DNA from 2 places in the Nocardia sp. NPDC056564 genome. Region 1 is predicted to be linked to the other one. Evidence: predicted binding sites of a transcription regulator. Region 1 holds the regulator's gene; the other holds the start of a gene.

What was found. Region 1 encodes HspR, which represses chaperone genes until heat shock. Its sites were predicted from a motif close to ANNTGAGTNNNNNNNACTCANNT; they were not measured.
Region 2: lon (endopeptidase La) is a predicted target of HspR. The motif match lies at 1,815-1,837, and genes of this name have one in related genera.

What each region holds. Positions count from the first base shown of each region.
Region 1 covers NZ_JBHTUR010000004.1:32,692-41,449, forward strand. Annotated here, with positions in the region: gene ACFQ9K_RS11510 (FAD-binding oxidoreductase) at 1-1,093, shown strand, start outside; gene ACFQ9K_RS11515 (FAD-binding oxidoreductase) at 1,139-1,930, shown strand; gene ACFQ9K_RS11520 (FAD-binding oxidoreductase) at 2,048-3,217, opposite strand; gene ACFQ9K_RS11525 (heat shock protein transcriptional repressor HspR) at 3,787-4,191, opposite strand; gene dnaJ (molecular chaperone DnaJ) at 4,191-5,348, opposite strand; gene grpE (nucleotide exchange factor GrpE) at 5,480-6,157, opposite strand; gene dnaK (molecular chaperone DnaK) at 6,154-8,001, opposite strand; gene ACFQ9K_RS11545 (FAD-binding oxidoreductase) at 8,357-8,758, shown strand, end outside.
Region 2 covers NZ_JBHTUR010000004.1:411,275-420,032, forward strand. Annotated here, with positions in the region: gene lon (endopeptidase La) at 1-1,772, opposite strand, end outside; gene ACFQ9K_RS13270 (hypothetical protein) at 2,076-2,615, shown strand; gene ACFQ9K_RS13275 (PrsW family intramembrane metalloprotease) at 2,612-3,658, shown strand; gene ACFQ9K_RS13280 (hypothetical protein) at 3,790-5,145, shown strand; gene ACFQ9K_RS13285 (TIGR03084 family metal-binding protein) at 5,270-6,061, shown strand; gene ACFQ9K_RS13290 (hypothetical protein) at 6,436-7,128, shown strand; gene lhgO (L-2-hydroxyglutarate oxidase) at 7,150-8,340, shown strand; gene ACFQ9K_RS13300 (SRPBCC family protein) at 8,511-8,758, shown strand, end outside.

The DNA.
Region 1 (8,758 bases):
CGAGCGGTTGGTCAGTGCGTTCTACGGTCACTTGTTCGCCGAGAACCCGCAACTGCGTGACCTCTTCCCGCCTGCGATGGAGATGCAGGCCAAGCGGATCGTCACCGCCATCCAGTACGTGCTCGATCACCTGGAGGACTGGGGCCGGGCGCAGAAGTTCCTGGAGCAATTGGCCCGCGATCATCGCAAATACGGAGTCGACGCGGCGCACTACGACGCCGCGGGACGGGCCCTGCTCTCGGCGTTCCGCGCGTACAACGGCATCGGCACCTGGCATCGCGGGCTGGAGGAGGGCTGGCGCGACATCACCATCCTGATCTCCGCGTCCATGGCCATCGGCGCGAACTCGGACAAATCCCAGCCGTACTGGGAGGCGACCGTGGTCGGCCACCGCCGGGTGCTCGAGGACCTGGCCATCGTGCGGCTGCAATCGGAGAGCCCGATTCCCTATCAGGCCGGGCAGTACGTGCCGCTCACCGTGCCGCAGCGGCCGAAGATGTGGCGCTACTTCTCCCCCGCCATCCCGGCGAACCCGTACGGCGAGATCGAATTCCACATCCGCAAGATCCGCGGCGGCTGGGTCAGCCCGGCCATCGTGAACGAGACCAGGGTCGGCGACCGCTGGCAGATCGCCGGACCGCTCGGCGGCCTGCACGTCGACCGGGACAGCGGCCGCGACGTGCTGCTGATCGGCGCGGGCACCGGGATCGCGCCGCTGCGCGCGCAGTTGATCGAGATGGGCCAGCGCGGCATCAACCCGCGGGTGCACTTCTTCATCGGCGGCCGCTACCCCTGCGATCTCTACGACGTGGAGAACATGTGGCAGCTCTCGCAGAGCAACCCGTGGCTCACCATCGTCCCGGTCTGCGAACAGAAGACCAATCCGTGGTGGTACCCGCATCCACCGCAGGAAGAGCCATACGGCATGCACCGGCGGCTGATCGGTAATCTGGGCGCGGTGGTCGCGAGCTTCGGCGCGTGGGCGGACCGGCAGATCCAGATCGCCGGGTCGGCGAAGATGATCGCGGATACCCGGCGCGCGTTGATCGCGGTCGGCACTCCGGAGCACATCATCAGCTCCGATCCGGTTTGACGAAGGAGGGCCCCATGGGGGATGGCAGCGGACGGAGTCCGCGGGGTGGGTAGAACGCCGGAAGACTCCGGTGCGCTGGGGAATGGCGCACAATTTCCGACCGAGTGGACATCCACCGTGGTCGGGCACCATCGAATCCGCCACGATCTGGCGGTGATTCGGCTGATCGGCGAGTTCGTCCCGTTCCTCGCGGGGCAGTCCGTCGAGGTCACCGTGCCGCAGCAGCCGAGCATGCGACGCAGGCTCTCCCCGGCGCTGCCGCCGTCGCTGGACGGCAAGCTCGAGTTCCACGTGCGCACGGTGCCCGGCGGCTGGTGCAGCGGCTCCATCGTGGCCGACACCAGGCCCGGCGACGAATGGCAGATCCGGGCCCCGTTCGGCAGTTTCGCGGTCGACCCCGCGGGTGCGGAGATCGTGATGATCGCGGGCGGCACCGGCCTGGCCCCGCTGCGCGCGCAGATCCTGGACCTGGCCCGCGAGCCGGAACCGCCGCCCACCTATCTCTTCTTCGGCGGCCACACCCCGCGCGACCTGTACGCCTCGGACATGCTGTTCCTGCTGGCCGGTGAATTGCCTTGGCTCACCGTGATTCCCGTGGTCGAAAGCCCGGACGATCCCAGCTGGGTCGACGAGTGGTACGAGCGCAGCCGGGTGAACATCGGCTTCCCGCCGGACGAGATGCTGTTCGGCACGCTCGCCGAGGTGGTCGGTTCGCACGGCGCGTTCGACCACCATCAGGTGCTGGTGTGCGGCTCCCCCGCCATGGTCAATGCGACCGTGGATCGGTTGCTCGCCACCGGGACTCCACCGGAGAGCATCCAGTTCGAAGGTCTGTGAGCGGAGCGCGGCGAGCGAGCCATAGGCACCTCGCCGGAATCCGGCCGCGGTACTGGGCGCGACCGGATTCCGACTGAGCCCGGGATTACGGGAGGGGTCGAAATCCCGGACGGCCGGTCAGAACAGGGGGTCGTGGCGGATGTTCTTGGCGAGCGTCCCCGCGGCCATCATGCGGAACTTGGTGGTCTGCACCATCGATGGCGAGCCGACGATCTGCACGTCCCGGTCGGCCCAGGCGCCGAAGCTGGCGACCACCTTGCCGATCTGGCCGGTCAGCCGCGGCTCCAGGCCCGCGTACGCGGGCCTGAGCTCGCCGGGATCGGTGTACCACCAAGGGTTTTCGACGTGTTCGGTGACCGGGGTGACGGTCAGCCAGCGGTTGGCCACGGCCAGGCTGTTCAGCGTGTCCAGGTCGTAGAGGTCACACGGGTGGTGCCCGCCGACGAACAGATGCACCTTCGGGTTGGTCCGTCGCTGCGCCATCGCCATCAGCTGGGCGCGCAGCGGCGCGATGCCGGTGCCGCAGCCGACCATCAGCATCTTGCGCTTGGTGTTGCGCGGGATGCCGAGGCCACCGAGCGGTGAGCCGAGCAGCCATTGGTCACCGATCGCGGTCTGCCCGACGATGGACGAGCTGACCCAGCCGCCGAGCACGCCGCGGACGTGGAACTCGATCTCCCCGTTGGCATTCGCGGGCACGGCGGGCGACATGTAGCGCCACATCCGGGGCCGGGACGGCACCTGCACGCTGAGGTATTGGCCCGCGGCGTATTGCATCGGCTGGTCCAGCTGCAACCGCAGCACGGTCAGGTTGCGCAGCACGTTGCGGCGTTCGACCACGGTGCCGGTCCAGACCGGCGGCGTGGTTTCCTTCTCCGCGGCACCGATCATGGTGTCGCCGATGATCTTCAGGCCTTCGTCCCAGGCCTGGTCGACCTCGTCGGTCCACATCTCGGTGCCCGCGTACACCCGCATCGCGGTCTTCAGCGAGACAGCGACCGCGGTGTAATGCGCCGGCTGCGCACCGTATTTGCGATGATCGCGCCCGAGCTGAGCGAGGAACGGCAGGAGCTTGTTCGGCTCCTCCAACCGGTCCAGGACATAGGCGATGGCCTTGACGAGGCGATCACGCTGTACGTCCATGGCTGCTGGAAAGAAATCGCGGACTTGGGGGTAGTCGGTGAATAGGATCGCGTAGAACGATCTCGCTAATTTCTCCGGCCCCCCTTCCTCCGCAGCAACCGCCTTGAACGTCGTTCTGATCAAAGCGACAGTCCGCGAATCCATTTGTGTCACAACCCCATTTCGCACTCGAACACAAACTGTGCCGGCGAGTGAGGTGCTGCGGGACACTCGTCAGCAGCCGTTGCCAAGGAGTGTAGGCGAGGTTTGCCAGCAGCGGAATCCTCCGTTTAAACAACAAGCATGTAATTCCTCGGAAACGAGGAGGCACAGCGCAAAACACTCGCGAAACCGACTGGCAGACCGTAAAAACCGAGGGAAATCAGTCACGGATACACTGAATTTGCATGACTCGTTCTGCAATCCTCGTACCGACAGTGATCTCAGAGCGACCGCGCGGCAACATCACTGGGCGATCGACCGACTGAGTCGGTCCACGCCGCACGCCACGCCACCGGGGCCTGCGATGAAACTGACCAGTCGGCTATAGACCGAAAGCGGCAGCCTCGATGCCCAGTCCCGCACCGCGTCTCGGCTTACGGTTGGCTATCCTGCGAAATCCCCAGTTGAACCAGACTTCGGGCCGCCGGCCTCGGAGCACGATCAATTCTCCGAGGCCGGCGGCCCGATAGTTAGCCAGCCGTATTCAGTATTGTTGCGGGACTGCTATTCGCTCAAATACCACGGCGATTTCGCGGTTGCCAGACCACGAGCGCGGTACTGCGTTGCGGCGGCGAAAGATCCGGCCGATAGCCGGACCGCAGCCGATCCAGCTCGGCCGCCAGTTCGGCGACCCGCTGCTGCAACTCCTCCACCTGGTTGGTCAGTTCGATGATGCGTTTGATGCCCGCCAGGTTGACGCCCTCGTCCTGGGACAGCCGCTGCACCTCGCGCAACAGCTCGACGTCCCTGGCCGAGTAGCGTCGCCCGCCGCCCGAAGTGCGTTGTGGCGTAACCAGTCCCAGACGGTCATAGGTGCGCAGGGTCTGCGCGTGCATGCCCGCCAGCTGGGCCGCCACCGAGATCATGAAGAACTCGGCTCGCGACCCGCCGGACGCCTGCTTCGGATCATGGGACATCAAGCACCTGCCCATCCAGCCCGTGGATCGAATCCGCTTGCCTTCTCCGCCTCCGCATAGCGCCGGAGCGCTTCGGCGGCGTTGTCGTCCAACTTCTGTGGCACCGCGACCTTGACGGTGACCAGCAGGTCACCAGCGCCGCCGCCGCGCTTGGGCACGCCGCGGCCGCGCACCCGCAGGATGCGGCCGTCCGCGGTGCCGGGCGGCACCTTGACGCCCACGCGCCCTTCCAGCGTCGGCACCGAAACCGTGGTCCCGAGCACCAATTCGCTGTAGCTGACCGGCAACACCAGGGTCAGATCGTCGCCGTTGCGGCCGAAGACCTTGTCCTGGCTGACGTGCACGCTGACGAACAGATCGCCCGACGGCGCGCCGCGCAGGCCCGCCTCGCCCTGTCCGGCCAGCCGAATCCGTTGTCCGTCACTGACTCCCGGGGGAATCCGCACCGTGATGGTGCGCGTGCGGTTCTGAATGCCGCTGCCGTGGCAGTCGACGCACGGGTCGTCGATGATCGAGCCGGTGCCCCGGCAGTCGTCGCACGGCTCGCTGAAGCCGAACGCGCCCTGGTTGCGGCTGATGACGCCGGTCCCGTTGCAGTGCGGGCAGACTCGCGGGCTGGTGCCCGGCTTGGCGCCGCTGCCGTGACAGGTGGTACACGGCGACGGACTGGTCATCCGCAGCGGAACCGTGACGCCCTGGGCGGCCTCGCGGAACCCGAGGGTGGTCTCGGTCTCCACGTCCGCGCCGCGGCGCGGCCGGCTCGTGGTGCGGGTGCCGCCCCGGTTGAACAGGCCGCCAAGCAGGTCACCGAGGCCACCGTCGCCCGCGTTCGCGGTGCCGAAGATGTCGCCGATGTTGAAGTCCTGCGAAAAGCCGCCGCCCGCACCGGGAGTGAACCCGCCGCGTGGATAACCGCCGCCCGCGAACAACTTGCGGGTCTCGTCGTACTCCTTGCGCTTGGCCGGATCCGACAGCACCGCGTGCGCTTCGCTGACGGTCTTGAACCGCTCCTCGGCCTTGGTGTCACCGGGATTGGCGTCCGGATGCAGGTCCCGCGCGAGCTTGCGGTACGCCTTCTTGATCTCGTCCTGCGTGGCGCCGGAGGAGACACCCAGTTCCTTATAGAAGTCCTTTTCGATCCACTCCCGTTGACTCACCGGATATCTCCTCCTCTCGCAGTATTCGTTGGGCGGCACTCGCGGGGCCCTGCGTGTGCGCCCCTACTATGCGAGGAATACACTCGCGGCCCTCCTCAGGTGCCTCCGGGCCCGACGCGCGCGCCGCGGAATTACTGTTTGTTCGCGCCGGCATCAGCGTCCGATGCCTCGGTCGACTCTGCCGTGGCCGCACCGGCCACCCCATCGGTTACCCCGACCAGCGCGTGCCGAAGCACTCGTTCGCCGAACCGATAGCCCTTGCGCATGACCAGCCCGATCACCGGGTCGTGCCCGGAACCCTCGTGCTGCACGGCCTCGTGCAGGGTCGGGTCGAAAGGCTCGCCCTCCGAACCGAATTCCTCCAGGCCCTGCTTGTGCAGCGCGGTGGACAGCTTGTCCGCCACCGACTTGAGCGGTCCGTTGTCCAGGTCGCCGTGCGCCCGTGCCCGATCGAGATCGTCGAGCACGCCGAGCAATTCGGTGACCACGGCGGCCTTGGCGGTGTCGATCGCGGTCTTGCGATCGCGTTCGACGCGGCGCCGGTAGTTGGCGTACTCCGCGGTCAGCCGCTGCAGGTCGGCGGTGCGCTCGGCGAGCTCCTTGCTGATGGCGTCGGCCAGCAGCTCGGCGCCCTGCGCGGTGCCGATGATCGACTCGGTGCCGTTCCCGGCGTCCGGGCCGGGCCCGGCGGCGGATTCCGCCGCCGGCTCCCGTACGTCACCGGTCTCCGGGTCGATCTTGCGGTTGTCGACGAAGGTGACCGGCTCTTGCTCGGAGTTGCGCTGCTCCGAATCGTTGCCGTTGGTCACTTCTTCTCCGTGTCCACCGGCTCGTCCACGACCTCGGCGTCGACGACCTCGTTATCGGCGTCGGTGGCCGAGGATCCGTTGCTGGACGCGGCCGACTCGTTGGCCGAGGACTCGTAGATCGCCTGGCCGAGCGCCTGCGACTCGGTCGCCAGCTTCTCCACGGCCGCCTTGACCGCGGCGATGTCGGTGCCCTTGAGCGCCTCGTTCGCCTCGGCGATGGCCGCCTCCACCTTGGACTTGATGTCCGCGGGGACCTTCTCCTCGTTCTCCTTGATGAACTTCTCGGTCTGGTGCACCAGGGACTCGGCCTGGTTGCGGGTCTCGGCCTCCTCGCGGCGGGCCTTGTCCTCGGACGCGTGCTGCTCGGCGTCCTTCACCATCCGGTCGATCTCCTCCTTGGACAGGCCGGAGCCGTCCTGGATCTTGATCGTGTTCTCCTTGCCGGTGCCCTTGTCCTTCGCGGTCACGTGCACGATGCCGTTGGCGTCGATGTCGAAGGTGACCTCGATCTGCGGCACGCCGCGCGGGGCCGGCGGGATGCCGGTCAGCTCGAACGAGCCGAGCAGCTTGTTGTGCGAGGCGATCTCGCGCTCACCCTGGAACACCTGGATCTGCACCGAGGGCTGGTTGTCGTCGGCCGTGGTGAAGGTCTCCGAGCGCTTGGTCGGAATGGTGGTGTTGCGCTCGATGAGCTTGGTCATCACGCCGCCCTTGGTCTCGATGCCCAGCGACAGCGGGGTCACATCGAGCAGCAGGACGTCCTTGACCTCGCCCTTGAGCACACCGGCCTGCAGCGCGGCGCCGACGGCGACGACCTCGTCCGGGTTCACGCCCTTGTTCGGCTCACGGCCGCCGGTCAGTTCCTTGACCAGCTCGGAGACGGCGGGCATGCGCGTGGAGCCACCGACGAGCACGACGTGGTCGATGTCGGCGACGTTGATGCCCGCGTCCTTGATCACGGACTGGAACGGCGCGCGGGTGCGGTCGAGCAGGTCCGAGGTGATCTTCTGGAACTCGGCGCGGGTCAGCTGCTCGTCGAGGAACAGCGGGTTCTTGTCCGCGTCGACCGTGATGTACGGCAGGTTGATCGAGGTGCTCTGCGAGGAGCTGAGCTCGATCTTCGCCTTCTCGGCCGCCTCACGCAGCCGCTGCAGCGCCATCTTGTCCTTGGTCAGGTCGATGCCCGCGCTGGCCTTGAACTTGTCCACCAGCCAGGTGACCACGCGCTCGTCCCAGTCGTCACCACCGAGGTGGTTGTCGCCGGAGGTGGCGCGGACCTCGACGACGCCCTCGCCGATTTCCAGCAGCGAGACGTCGAAGGTGCCGCCACCGAGGTCGAAGACCAGGATGGTCTGTTCCTTGTCGCCCTTGTCCAGGCCGTACGCCAGCGCGGCCGCGGTGGGCTCGTTGACGATGCGCAGCACGTTCAGGCCGGCGATCTGGCCGGCTTCCTTCGTGGCCTGGCGCTGAGCGTCCTCGAAGTACGCGGGCACGGTGATGACCGCGTCGGTGATCTCCTCACCGAGGTAGGCCTCCGCGTCGCGCTTCAGCTTCATGAGCGTGCGCGCGCTGATTTCCTGCGGGGTGTACTTCTTGCCATCGATCTCGACGGTCCAGTCGGTGCCGATGTGGCGCTTGACCGAGCGAATGGTGCGGTCGACGTTGGTGACGGCCTGGTTCTTGGCCGGCTGGCCGACCAGCACCTCGCCGTTCTTCGCGAAGGCGACGATCGACGGGGTGGTACGCGATCCTTCCGAGTTGGCCACGACGACCGGTTCTCCGCCTTCGAGTACGGCGACGACCGAGTTCGTGGTCCCGAGGTCGATTCCGACCGCACGAGCCATTGTTGTTCCTCCTATTTGACGTACTTACTGGTGTCGGGTGCTGGGCGGATGTCGCCCTGCGGCCAGGTCACCCTGTGCCGCGAGACCTCGCCCCAAACACCTGGCGGAGCACGGTCCCAGCAACGCTGAGCGTGGTCGGCTCAATCCTGCACCCAATTATCATCGGGAGTCAACTCAAACTTGAGCCCGACACACTCAACGTTGTCGAATAGCTCAACGGACGACCGCCGAGGATCATTCCCGAACCCCGGCATCGATTTCGGCCGTTCGCGATTCTCGTCCCGCGAACCCGGCGTGGCTACCCGTGGTGCAATAGCCTGCGCGGCGGGCGCGAGCCCGGCGGAAAGGAGTCACGGTGCCGGCGAAGACGCGGTCATGGTGGGGTTGGGGCAACGTCGAGGACGCGGTCGGCGGCACGGAGCGGGCGGCGCTGACCGAGCGGGTCGCGGCCATCCTGCCGGGCGCCGACCTGACCGTGCACGAGCCGCCCGCCATCGAGTCACTCGCCCTGCCCGAGCCGCGGATCGCCGCGCCGGACGCGCTCGCCGAGCTGGTTTCCGTCGATCCCGCCGATCGCGCGGCGCACGCGCACGGGCAGGCGTTCCGCGACGTGGTGCGAAATCTGCTCGGCGAGCTGGGAACTCCGCCCGACCTGGTGATCCGCCCGCGCACCGAGGCGGACATCGTCGACGTGCTGGACTGGGCGAGCCGGGCGAATATCGCCGTAATCCCGTTCGGCGGCGGCACTTCCGTGGTC
Region 2 (8,758 bases), 380 kb from region 1:
CCCAGGTAGTCCTTCAGCTCACCGAGGTCGATGATCAGCGACTGCTGTTCACCGGCTTCGGATTTCGCCAGCGCGTCGTAACCCAGCTCGGCGTCGTAGCCGAGATCGGTTGCCGCCGAGCCGGTTCCGGTCTCGGATAGGCGAGTCGCGGCCTTGCGTAACGCCTTCGCGATCAGGCGCTCCATCTGCCGCACGCCGGCTTCCCTGGTGTAGTTGGCGGCGATCTCGCGCAGGGCCGCGTCGGTGATGGTCACCTCGTCGGCGGTCAGCGCGTTGCGCTCCAGCTGCCGGGGCACCAGGAAGTCGCGGGCGATGCCGACCTTGTCGTCCTCGGTGTAGCCGTCGACGGTGATCAGCTCCATCCGGTCCAGCAGCGGGCCGGGGATGGTGTCCATGACATTGGCGGTCGCGATGAACAGCACGTCGGACAGGTCGAGGTCCAGATCCAGGTAATGATCGCGGAACGTGTGGTTCTGCGCCGGATCCAGCACCTCGAGCAGCGCGGCCGCAGGGTCACCGCGGAAGTCCGAGCCGACCTTGTCGATCTCGTCCAGCAGGACAACGGGATTCAGCGAACCCGCCTCCTTGATCGCGCGGACGATGCGGCCGGGCAGCGCACCCACGTAGGTGCGCCGATGCCCGCGGATCTCCGCCTCGTCGCGCACGCCGCCGAGGGCGACCCGGACGAACTTGCGGCCCATGGCACGGGCCACGGATTCACCCAGCGAGGTCTTGCCGACACCGGGCGGACCGACCAGCGCGAGCACCGCGCCGGAACCGCGGCCGCCGACGACCTCGAGCCCACGCGAGGCCCGCCGGGAACGCACCGCCAGATACTCGACCATCCGGTCCTTGACCTCGTCCAGGCCGTGGTGGTCGGCGTCCAGCACCGCGCGGGCGGCCGAGACGTCGGTGCTGTCCTCGGTTTTCACCGTCCAGGGCAGCTCGAGCACGGTGTCCAGCCAGGTGCGGATCCACCCGGTTTCCGGGCTCTGATCGCTGGCCCGCTCCAGCCTGCCGACCTCGCGCAGCGCCTCGGCGCGCACGTTGTCGGGCAGGTCGGCCTGTTCGACCCGGGTGCGGTAGTCGTCCGCGCCGTCCGGCTCGTCCTCGCCGAGCTCCTTGCGGATGGCGTTGAGCTGCTGGCGCAGCAGGAACTCGCGCTGGCTCTTCTCCAGGCCCTCGCGGACGTCGTCACTGATCTTCTCGGTGACCTCGGCCTCGGCGATGTGGTCCTTGGTCCACTCGATCAGCCGGTTCAGCCGCTGGACGACGTCGGGGGTCTCCAGCAGTTCGCGCTTCTGCTCGTCGGTCAGGTAGGGCGCGTAGCCCGCGGTGTCGGCGATGGCCGACGGGTCGGTCAGCTGATTGACCGCGTCGATGATCTGCCAGGCCTCGCGGCGCTGCAACGCCGACACGACCAGCTTCTTGTATTCGGCGGCCAGTTCCTTCGTCCGGCCGTCCGGCGTCGGGATCTCGACCGGCTCGGCCTCGACCCACAGCGCGGCTCCCGGCCCGGTCACCCCGTGCCCGATCTTGGCGCGCCGCTCGGCCTTCAGCACCGCCGCCGGGGCGCCGCCGCGCATCCGGCCGACCTGTTCGATGGTGGCGACCACGCCGTAGGAGGCGTAGCCCTCGGTCAGCCGCGGCGCCAGCAGCACCGCGTCGGTCTTGGCCGCGCGCGCGGCGTCGATGGCAGCCTGCGCCGATTCGTCCAGTTCGATGGGCACGACCATGCCCGGCAGCACGATCGGATCGGTCAGGAACAGCACCGGCAGGTTCTGTGGTGTAGTCACGTGTTCGACCCTTCCAAAAGTTGAGCGATACCAACTCAACCCCACCCCATCTCTGTTTGTTCCGGCTACCGCCCCACGTTCGCTGTGGGCGAAGAATTGCGACCCGGCTTCGGCATGGTGGCCGCGGCTGGAGGTAGGTAGCGGGCGGGCTACCGGGACGGGCGATGGGCGTGTTCCGAGGTAAACGAGGATGGTCGGCATATCGTTGGGGTGGCTGCGCCGCTGGTCGGTGGTGGTTTCTCGGTAGTTCGCAGGTAGATCGCCGAGGGGAGAATCGGTATGAGTCGGCCGTCCCGCACCGGGCACGACTGGAAAGCGGCCGGGCTGGTGCTCGGGGTGATCGCGGCGTTGGTCGTGGTCCCGGCGGTGCTGGTCGCGCTGGTGCCGACCCGGGAGGTGGCGGTAGCGCCGGGCACGCGGGTCGAGGTGACCGCGCCGGGGGAGGAGCCCGACACGGTGAGTTTCGGTGGGGTCGATGGCTGGCAGCGCAGGCCTACGGGGGATCAGACGACGGCGGTGCTGGTCGCGCCGGATGGGTCGCGGCTTGCGGTCAGTGTGATCGGCGGGGTCACCGACTTCGACGATGCGGCAGCGTGGCGGCTGAAGGTGCTCGGTGCGCAGGGGTTCGACGCGGAGTTCGACGGGGAGATCCGGACGCCGAACGGGTTCAGCGGGCGGACCTGCCGTGGCACGGATCGCGCGGGGGTGTGCGCGATCGTGGGCAACGAGAAACTGGCGGTCACGCTGGCGCTGATCGGTGACGACGCCACGTTCCCCGAGCTGACGCCGGTGCTGGAGACGCTGGCGGTGCGCCGATGAGATGGTTTCAGCCGAGGTCGGCGCTGTTCTGGACCTACTGCCTGATCGCGGTTCTCGGGCTGGCCGGACTGATCCTCCAGCTGGCCCCGGTCGCCGCGCTGACCTGGCGCGACATTCTGGTCGGACTACCGTTCACCCTCGCGACGCTGCTCGTATTCGGTTGGCTGGTACTGCATTTGGATCGGCTGCGCGCGCGTCGGCGGATCCGGACGCCGCTGGTGATGGGTTTTCTCTGGGGTGCGCTGGCCGGGCCGGGGATCGCGATGTTCGCCAACGACCACAACATGCGCATCATCCAGAATCTGGCCGGTGACGCGTTCGCGATCGATTGGCAGGCACCGATTTCCGCGGCGATCGTCGAGGAGGCGGTCAAGGGGGTCGGCGTGTTCGCGGTCGCGTGGCTCGCGCGTCCGATGCTGAACCGGCCGGTCCACGGGCTGCTGCTCGGCGGTTGCACCGGGCTCGGCTTCCAGGTCGTCGAGAACATCACCTACTCGGCGAACGCCGGATTGCTGTCCGCACAGGACGATCCGGCGACCGCGATCGTCGTCGGCCTCGTGCGGCTGCTCACCGGCCTCACCTCGCACTGGATGCTCACCGCCCTCGCCGGCATCGGCATCGTGCTGGCGGTGGCGCGCACGGATTGGCCGGCCGGGCGGCGCGCGCAGGTCTTCGTGATGTTCTATTTACTCGGCGCCGCACTGCATTTCGGCTGGGATGCGCCGAGCCCGGCGGACATCCCGGTCGGGTCGATCATCGCCAGGACGGTGCTGTACGTCCTGATCTTCGCCGTCGTCTACACCTGGGTGGTGCGGACCGAACGGCAATGGTTCCGCGCGGTCGTCGACTGGGCGGTCGCGCGTGGGATCGCGCCGGCCGGCGAGCTGAGCACGCTGATCTCGCGGCGCAGCCGGCGCCGGGCCCGGCAGGCCGACCGGATGAGCGGTCGGCAGCACCGCCGCGGGCAGATCCGGCGGCAACGCGTTCTGCTCGACTGGGTTCAGGCAACCGGAGCGGGATCGGGCATTCGTATTCCGGCGTGAGGGCCTGCCTGCGGCGACGCCGGCGGTCCGGTACCGCGCCGCGTTGACACTCGCTCCGGCGCAATGACAATGTGGGGGCCTTGATACCTCATACCGGCGGTTCCGCCGGTTCAGCCTAGGGAGATCCATCGATGAGTTCGCTCGCCGGCGGCGTGTTCATCGATTGGGAAGGTCTCACCGGTCAGTCCAAATTCGTGGTGGATCTGGTGACGTTTCCGATCTTCAGCGCGCTGGCGGGCTGGCTGACCAACTGGACCGGCGTGCTGATGTTGTTCTGGCCGGAGCGATTTCGCGGATTCCGGATCCCGGGGCTGTATCTGCTGTACCCGTACTTCCCGCGCCGGGTGCAGGTGCTGCCGACGTTTTCCGGGGACGGACAGCAGCTGGGGTTCCAGGGGTTCATTCCGGCGCGGGCGGAGAAGATGGCCAGCATCTGCGTAGACAAGGCGCTGATGCGGATCGGCAGTCCACGCGACTTCATCCACGAGCTCGACCTGGACGGGATCGCGGACTACGTCGCGGTGCTGGCGCGCAAACAGGTGCAGCCGCTGGTGGACGAGCTGATGAACCGGGAGAACCCGGACCTGTGGCGCACGGTGCCGAGGGCGGCCAAGCAGATCATCTACCAGCGGGTGGACCGGGAGCTGCCGGCCCTGTCCCGGCGGGCGTTCGAGTCGCTCGGCGACAATGTCGATCAGCTCATCGATATCAAGAGCTTCGTCATCCGGTACCTGCAGGACAATCCGGGGATTCTCAAGGATCTGACCACCACCATCGCCGCACCGGAGCTGCGCTTCATGGTCCGGATCGGCCTGCTCGGCGCGCCGTTCGGGCTGCTGCTCGCGCTGTATATGCATGTGCACCAGCACATTCCGGTGTTCGGCTGGGTGCCGGGCTGGGTGATCGTGCTGCTCGCCTCGGCGGCGATCGGCGTGATCGTGAATGTGATCGCGGTGAAGATGGTGTTCGAGCCCGGCGACCCGCAGCCGAGGTACAAGTACCTGTGGAAGCAGGCGCTGCTGGCCAAACGGCAGCCGCAGGCGGCCACCGATCTCGCGAACATCCTGGCCTACCAGGTGCTCACGCTGCCGAACCTGTCCAGGGAACTGCTGGACGGGCCCAACGGGGACAAGACCCGGCAGCTGCTGGAACGGCTGGTTTCCGACGAGATCCACCGCCAGCTCGGCCCGACCACCTCGTTCGTGCGCGCGGCGCTGGGCCGTCGCCAGTTCGACAACCTCAAGGCCGGCGCGGCCGGGGCCGCTGTTGGTCTCGCGCCGAGTCTGGCCGAGGACGAGGAATTCATCCTGGAGCAGGCCAAGACGATCGATGTGTTCGCGGCGCGCAAGCTGCGGCAGCTGACGCCGGGGGAGTTCATGGAGATGTTCTATGCCTCGGTCGAGCAGGACGCGTGGCTGCTCTACCTGCACGGCGCGGTGCTCGGGCTGGCGGTCGGCGCCTCGCACCTGGTTATTTTCGGCTGGTGAACGCCCCGCCGAACGGGTGGGCGCAAATACAAGCACGCGTGCTTGCATTTTTCTCCGGCCGCTGCGATGCTGAACCGCGACGGCACACGCGGTGGTGTGCGTTCGACTGATCGGCAGGGGACCCATGGCTGACCTCGAAGCGCTGCTCGACGACTTCGCCGAGGAGTGCGCGGATCTGGAACGCATCGTCACCCCGCTCGCCGCCGCGGACTGGTCGCTGCCGACCCCCGCGGCCGGCTGGACCATCGCCCATCAGATCGGCCACCTGGCCTGGACCGACGAGATCGCGACGGTGGCGGCCACCGATGCCGCGGGCTTCCAGCAGCTGGTCACCGACGCCGGACCCAGGGCCTTCACCTTCGTCGACGACGCCGCCGAGGAGGCCGCGACCGCGCCGCCCGCCGAGCTGCTCGACCGGTGGCACCGGGGTCGCAAGTCCCTCGCCGACGCGCTGCGCGCGGTGCCCGCGGGCGCCAAGCTGCCCTGGTTCGGGCCGCCGATGAGCGCGGCCTCGATGATCACTGCCCGGATCATGGAGACCTGGGCGCACGGCCAGGACGTGGCCGACACGCTCGGCGTCACCCGCACCCCCACCGCCCGGCTGCGCACCGTGGCCCACATCGGCGTCCGCACCAGGAACTTCGCCTACACCGTGCACGAATTGCCCCCGCCGGCCGAAGAATTCCGGGTAGAACTCACCGCACCCGACGGCACGATCTGGTCCTGGGGTCCCGCGGACGCCGCACAGCGGGTGACCGGACCCGCCGTCGATTTCTGCCTGCTGGTGACCCAGCGCCGCCACCCGGACGACCTCGCGATCGAGGCGACCGGCCCGGACGCGGCGCAATGGCTCACCCTGGCACAGGCTTTCGCGGGACCGACGGGATCCGGGCGCACAGCGGGTCAGTTCGCCTGAAAAAGCAGCGACGGCCGGATGCGTACATCCGGCCGTCGCCCACCCGACCCGATCCAAAGATTCGGGAGCGGGCGAGCGCCACACTTGGGTGCGCCGTTCGTGTCGGCCGGACGCCGTTGGCCGGGTGTCTCGATGTGGCAGTCGAGGATGACGCTCGCCAGCTAGAGGAATGTTTACCCGCCCATGAGGTGCTGGAAACATAAACGACCCCACGGATTCGGCAGGCGTTCGTCGGCCGGACCCGCGCGGGACTGTGATTCTGATCTCCCCGACGCAATGCCCACTTGGACCACGCCGTAACCTGGACAACTGTACGGCTTTCGACGATGCGGGCCGCGCTGCCAGGGGAGCAGGGGCACAGGAAGGAACGCATCGTGAGCAGAAGCAAGCACGTCCAGATCGCCAAGCATGCCGCGATCGTCCTCGCGGCTGCCACCAGCCTCAGCCTCACCGTGGTCGCGGGCGCCTACGTCGTGCGTCAGATGGCCGAACTCAACCGGCCGGCCGAGGCCGCGGCGCCGCCCGCGCGGTCGGTGCCGGAATCGACGAGCGAGCGCGGCTGGACGGACACGCGACTGACCGGCGGCAGCTTCGAACTGCCCGTGGTGTTCGCCCGGACTCCGTGGGAGCCGGTTGCTCCGGTCCCGAAAGCGGTTGTTCCGCACGCTGATTCGACCGTGGTGTCGCACCAGGGCAGCGTCGGCGGGAAGCTGCGTCTCGGTGACGCCTACCTCGACGCGCAGGTGGGCACCGTGCGCACCGACACGATCGCGCTCACCGTCGGCACCAACGCCTTGACCGTGCTGACCGGTCATCAGCCGTCCGGCGCGCCGGACGAGCGCGCCGACCTCACCCAGTTGCGCACCGAATTCGACACGCGCACCGGGGAAGTGGTGCTGATGCTGACCGATCCGTCGCTCGGCGAGCACGCCCTGCGACTCGACCGGCACCCGGCGCCGAACCCGAAACCCGCGCCGGACACAAGCGTGTCGGCCACCGCGCCCGCGCCGACCGTGACCGACCCGGCGGCCCCGCACCGCGGCCCGGAACCCGCCGTGGCGGTGTAGATCTCGGCCTACTGTGCTCCTATGCCGAACAGTACGTACGACTTCTGCGTGATCGGCGGTGGCATCGTCGGCGTGGCGACGGCCCATCGGATCCTGCACCGCCACCCCGGCGCGACCCTCGTGCTGCTGGAAAAGGCGAACGCGCTGGCCACCCATCAGACCGGGCACAACAGCGGCGTCATCCACTCGGGCATCTACTATCCGCCGGACAGCCTGAAGGCGCGGCTGTGCCGCCGCGGCGCGAGCTGGACCAAGGAATTCGCTGCGGCGCACGGGATTCCCTATGCGGTGTGCGGCAAGCTGCTGGTCGCCACCGATGCGGCCGAGCGAAGCAGGATGCTGGCGTTGCACGAGCGTTCGGTGCGCAACGGCGTCGCGGTCGAGTTGCTCGACGCCGCCGAACTGCGCCGGCGCGAACCGCGGGTCACCGGCGTCGGCGCGTTGTTCGTGCCGGACACCGGCATCGTCGACTACCCCGCGATCACCGCCGCGCTGGCCGACGAGGTGCGTTCGGCGGGTGGGGACCTGGTCTTCGGCGCGGAGATCACCGCACTCGCCGAGACCGACGCCACGGTCACCGCGACCGGACCGGCCGGCTCGTGGACGGCCCGCACACTGGTGGTGTGCGCGGGCCTGCAGGCCGATCGGCTGGCCCGAATGGCCGGGCTGCGCAACGACTTCCAAATCGTCCCGTTCCGCGGCGAGTATTACCAGCTGCCGCCGGAACGAGCCGGGCTGGTGCGCACGCTGATCTACCCGATCCCCGATCCCACGCTGCCGTTCCTCGGCGTGCACCTGAGCCCGACCATCGACGGCACGCTCACCGTCGGGCCGAACGCGGTGCTCGGACTGGCCAGGGAGGGTTATCCCAAGGGCAGTTTCGACGCGAAGGACGCGCGGGCGATCCTCGGTTTCCCCGGCGTGCACCGGGTGGCCGCGGCCAACGTGCGGACCGGGCTGCGGGAACTGCGCAATTCGTGGTTCAAGCGCGGATACCTGGCCGAGTGCCGGCGGTACTGTCCCGAGCTGACCCTGGCCGACCTCCGGCCACGGGAGGCGGGCATCCGCGCGCAGGCGGTGCTGCGCGACGGCACCCTGGTGCACGATTTCCTGATCGAACGCACGCCGCGCTCGGTGCACGTGCTCAACGCCCCGTCGCCGGCGGCCACCTCCGCCATGCCGATCGCGGAGCACATCGTCGATCAACTCTGAGCCGTTGAACCAGACCGATTGGTCTTAATAGGTCGCTGACCGGCCCTGAGCAACCAAGCAACCGCCCGGTAGCGATGTGGAAAACCCGCACACCAAATACCGCGCAACCCCTCCAATAAAGAGGAGAGCTGTAGTACTTTTAACGCCAGTCGTGGAACAGGGAGGGCCTGATGGGCCACATCAAGTACGCGAGTGACGTCGGGGCACCGGTCGAGGTGGCCTTCACCTACACGGACAACCATCTGTTCGTGCCGGACTGGATGTTCGCGGTCGCCGACTTCGAGCCGACCGGCGAACTGGACTCCGGCCTCGGCGCGACCTTCACGACCACCGCCCGGCTGGTGGTCTGGCGGCCGACGATGACATGCGAGGTCACCGAATATCGGCGCAACGTGGTGATCGGGTATACGCTGCGTGG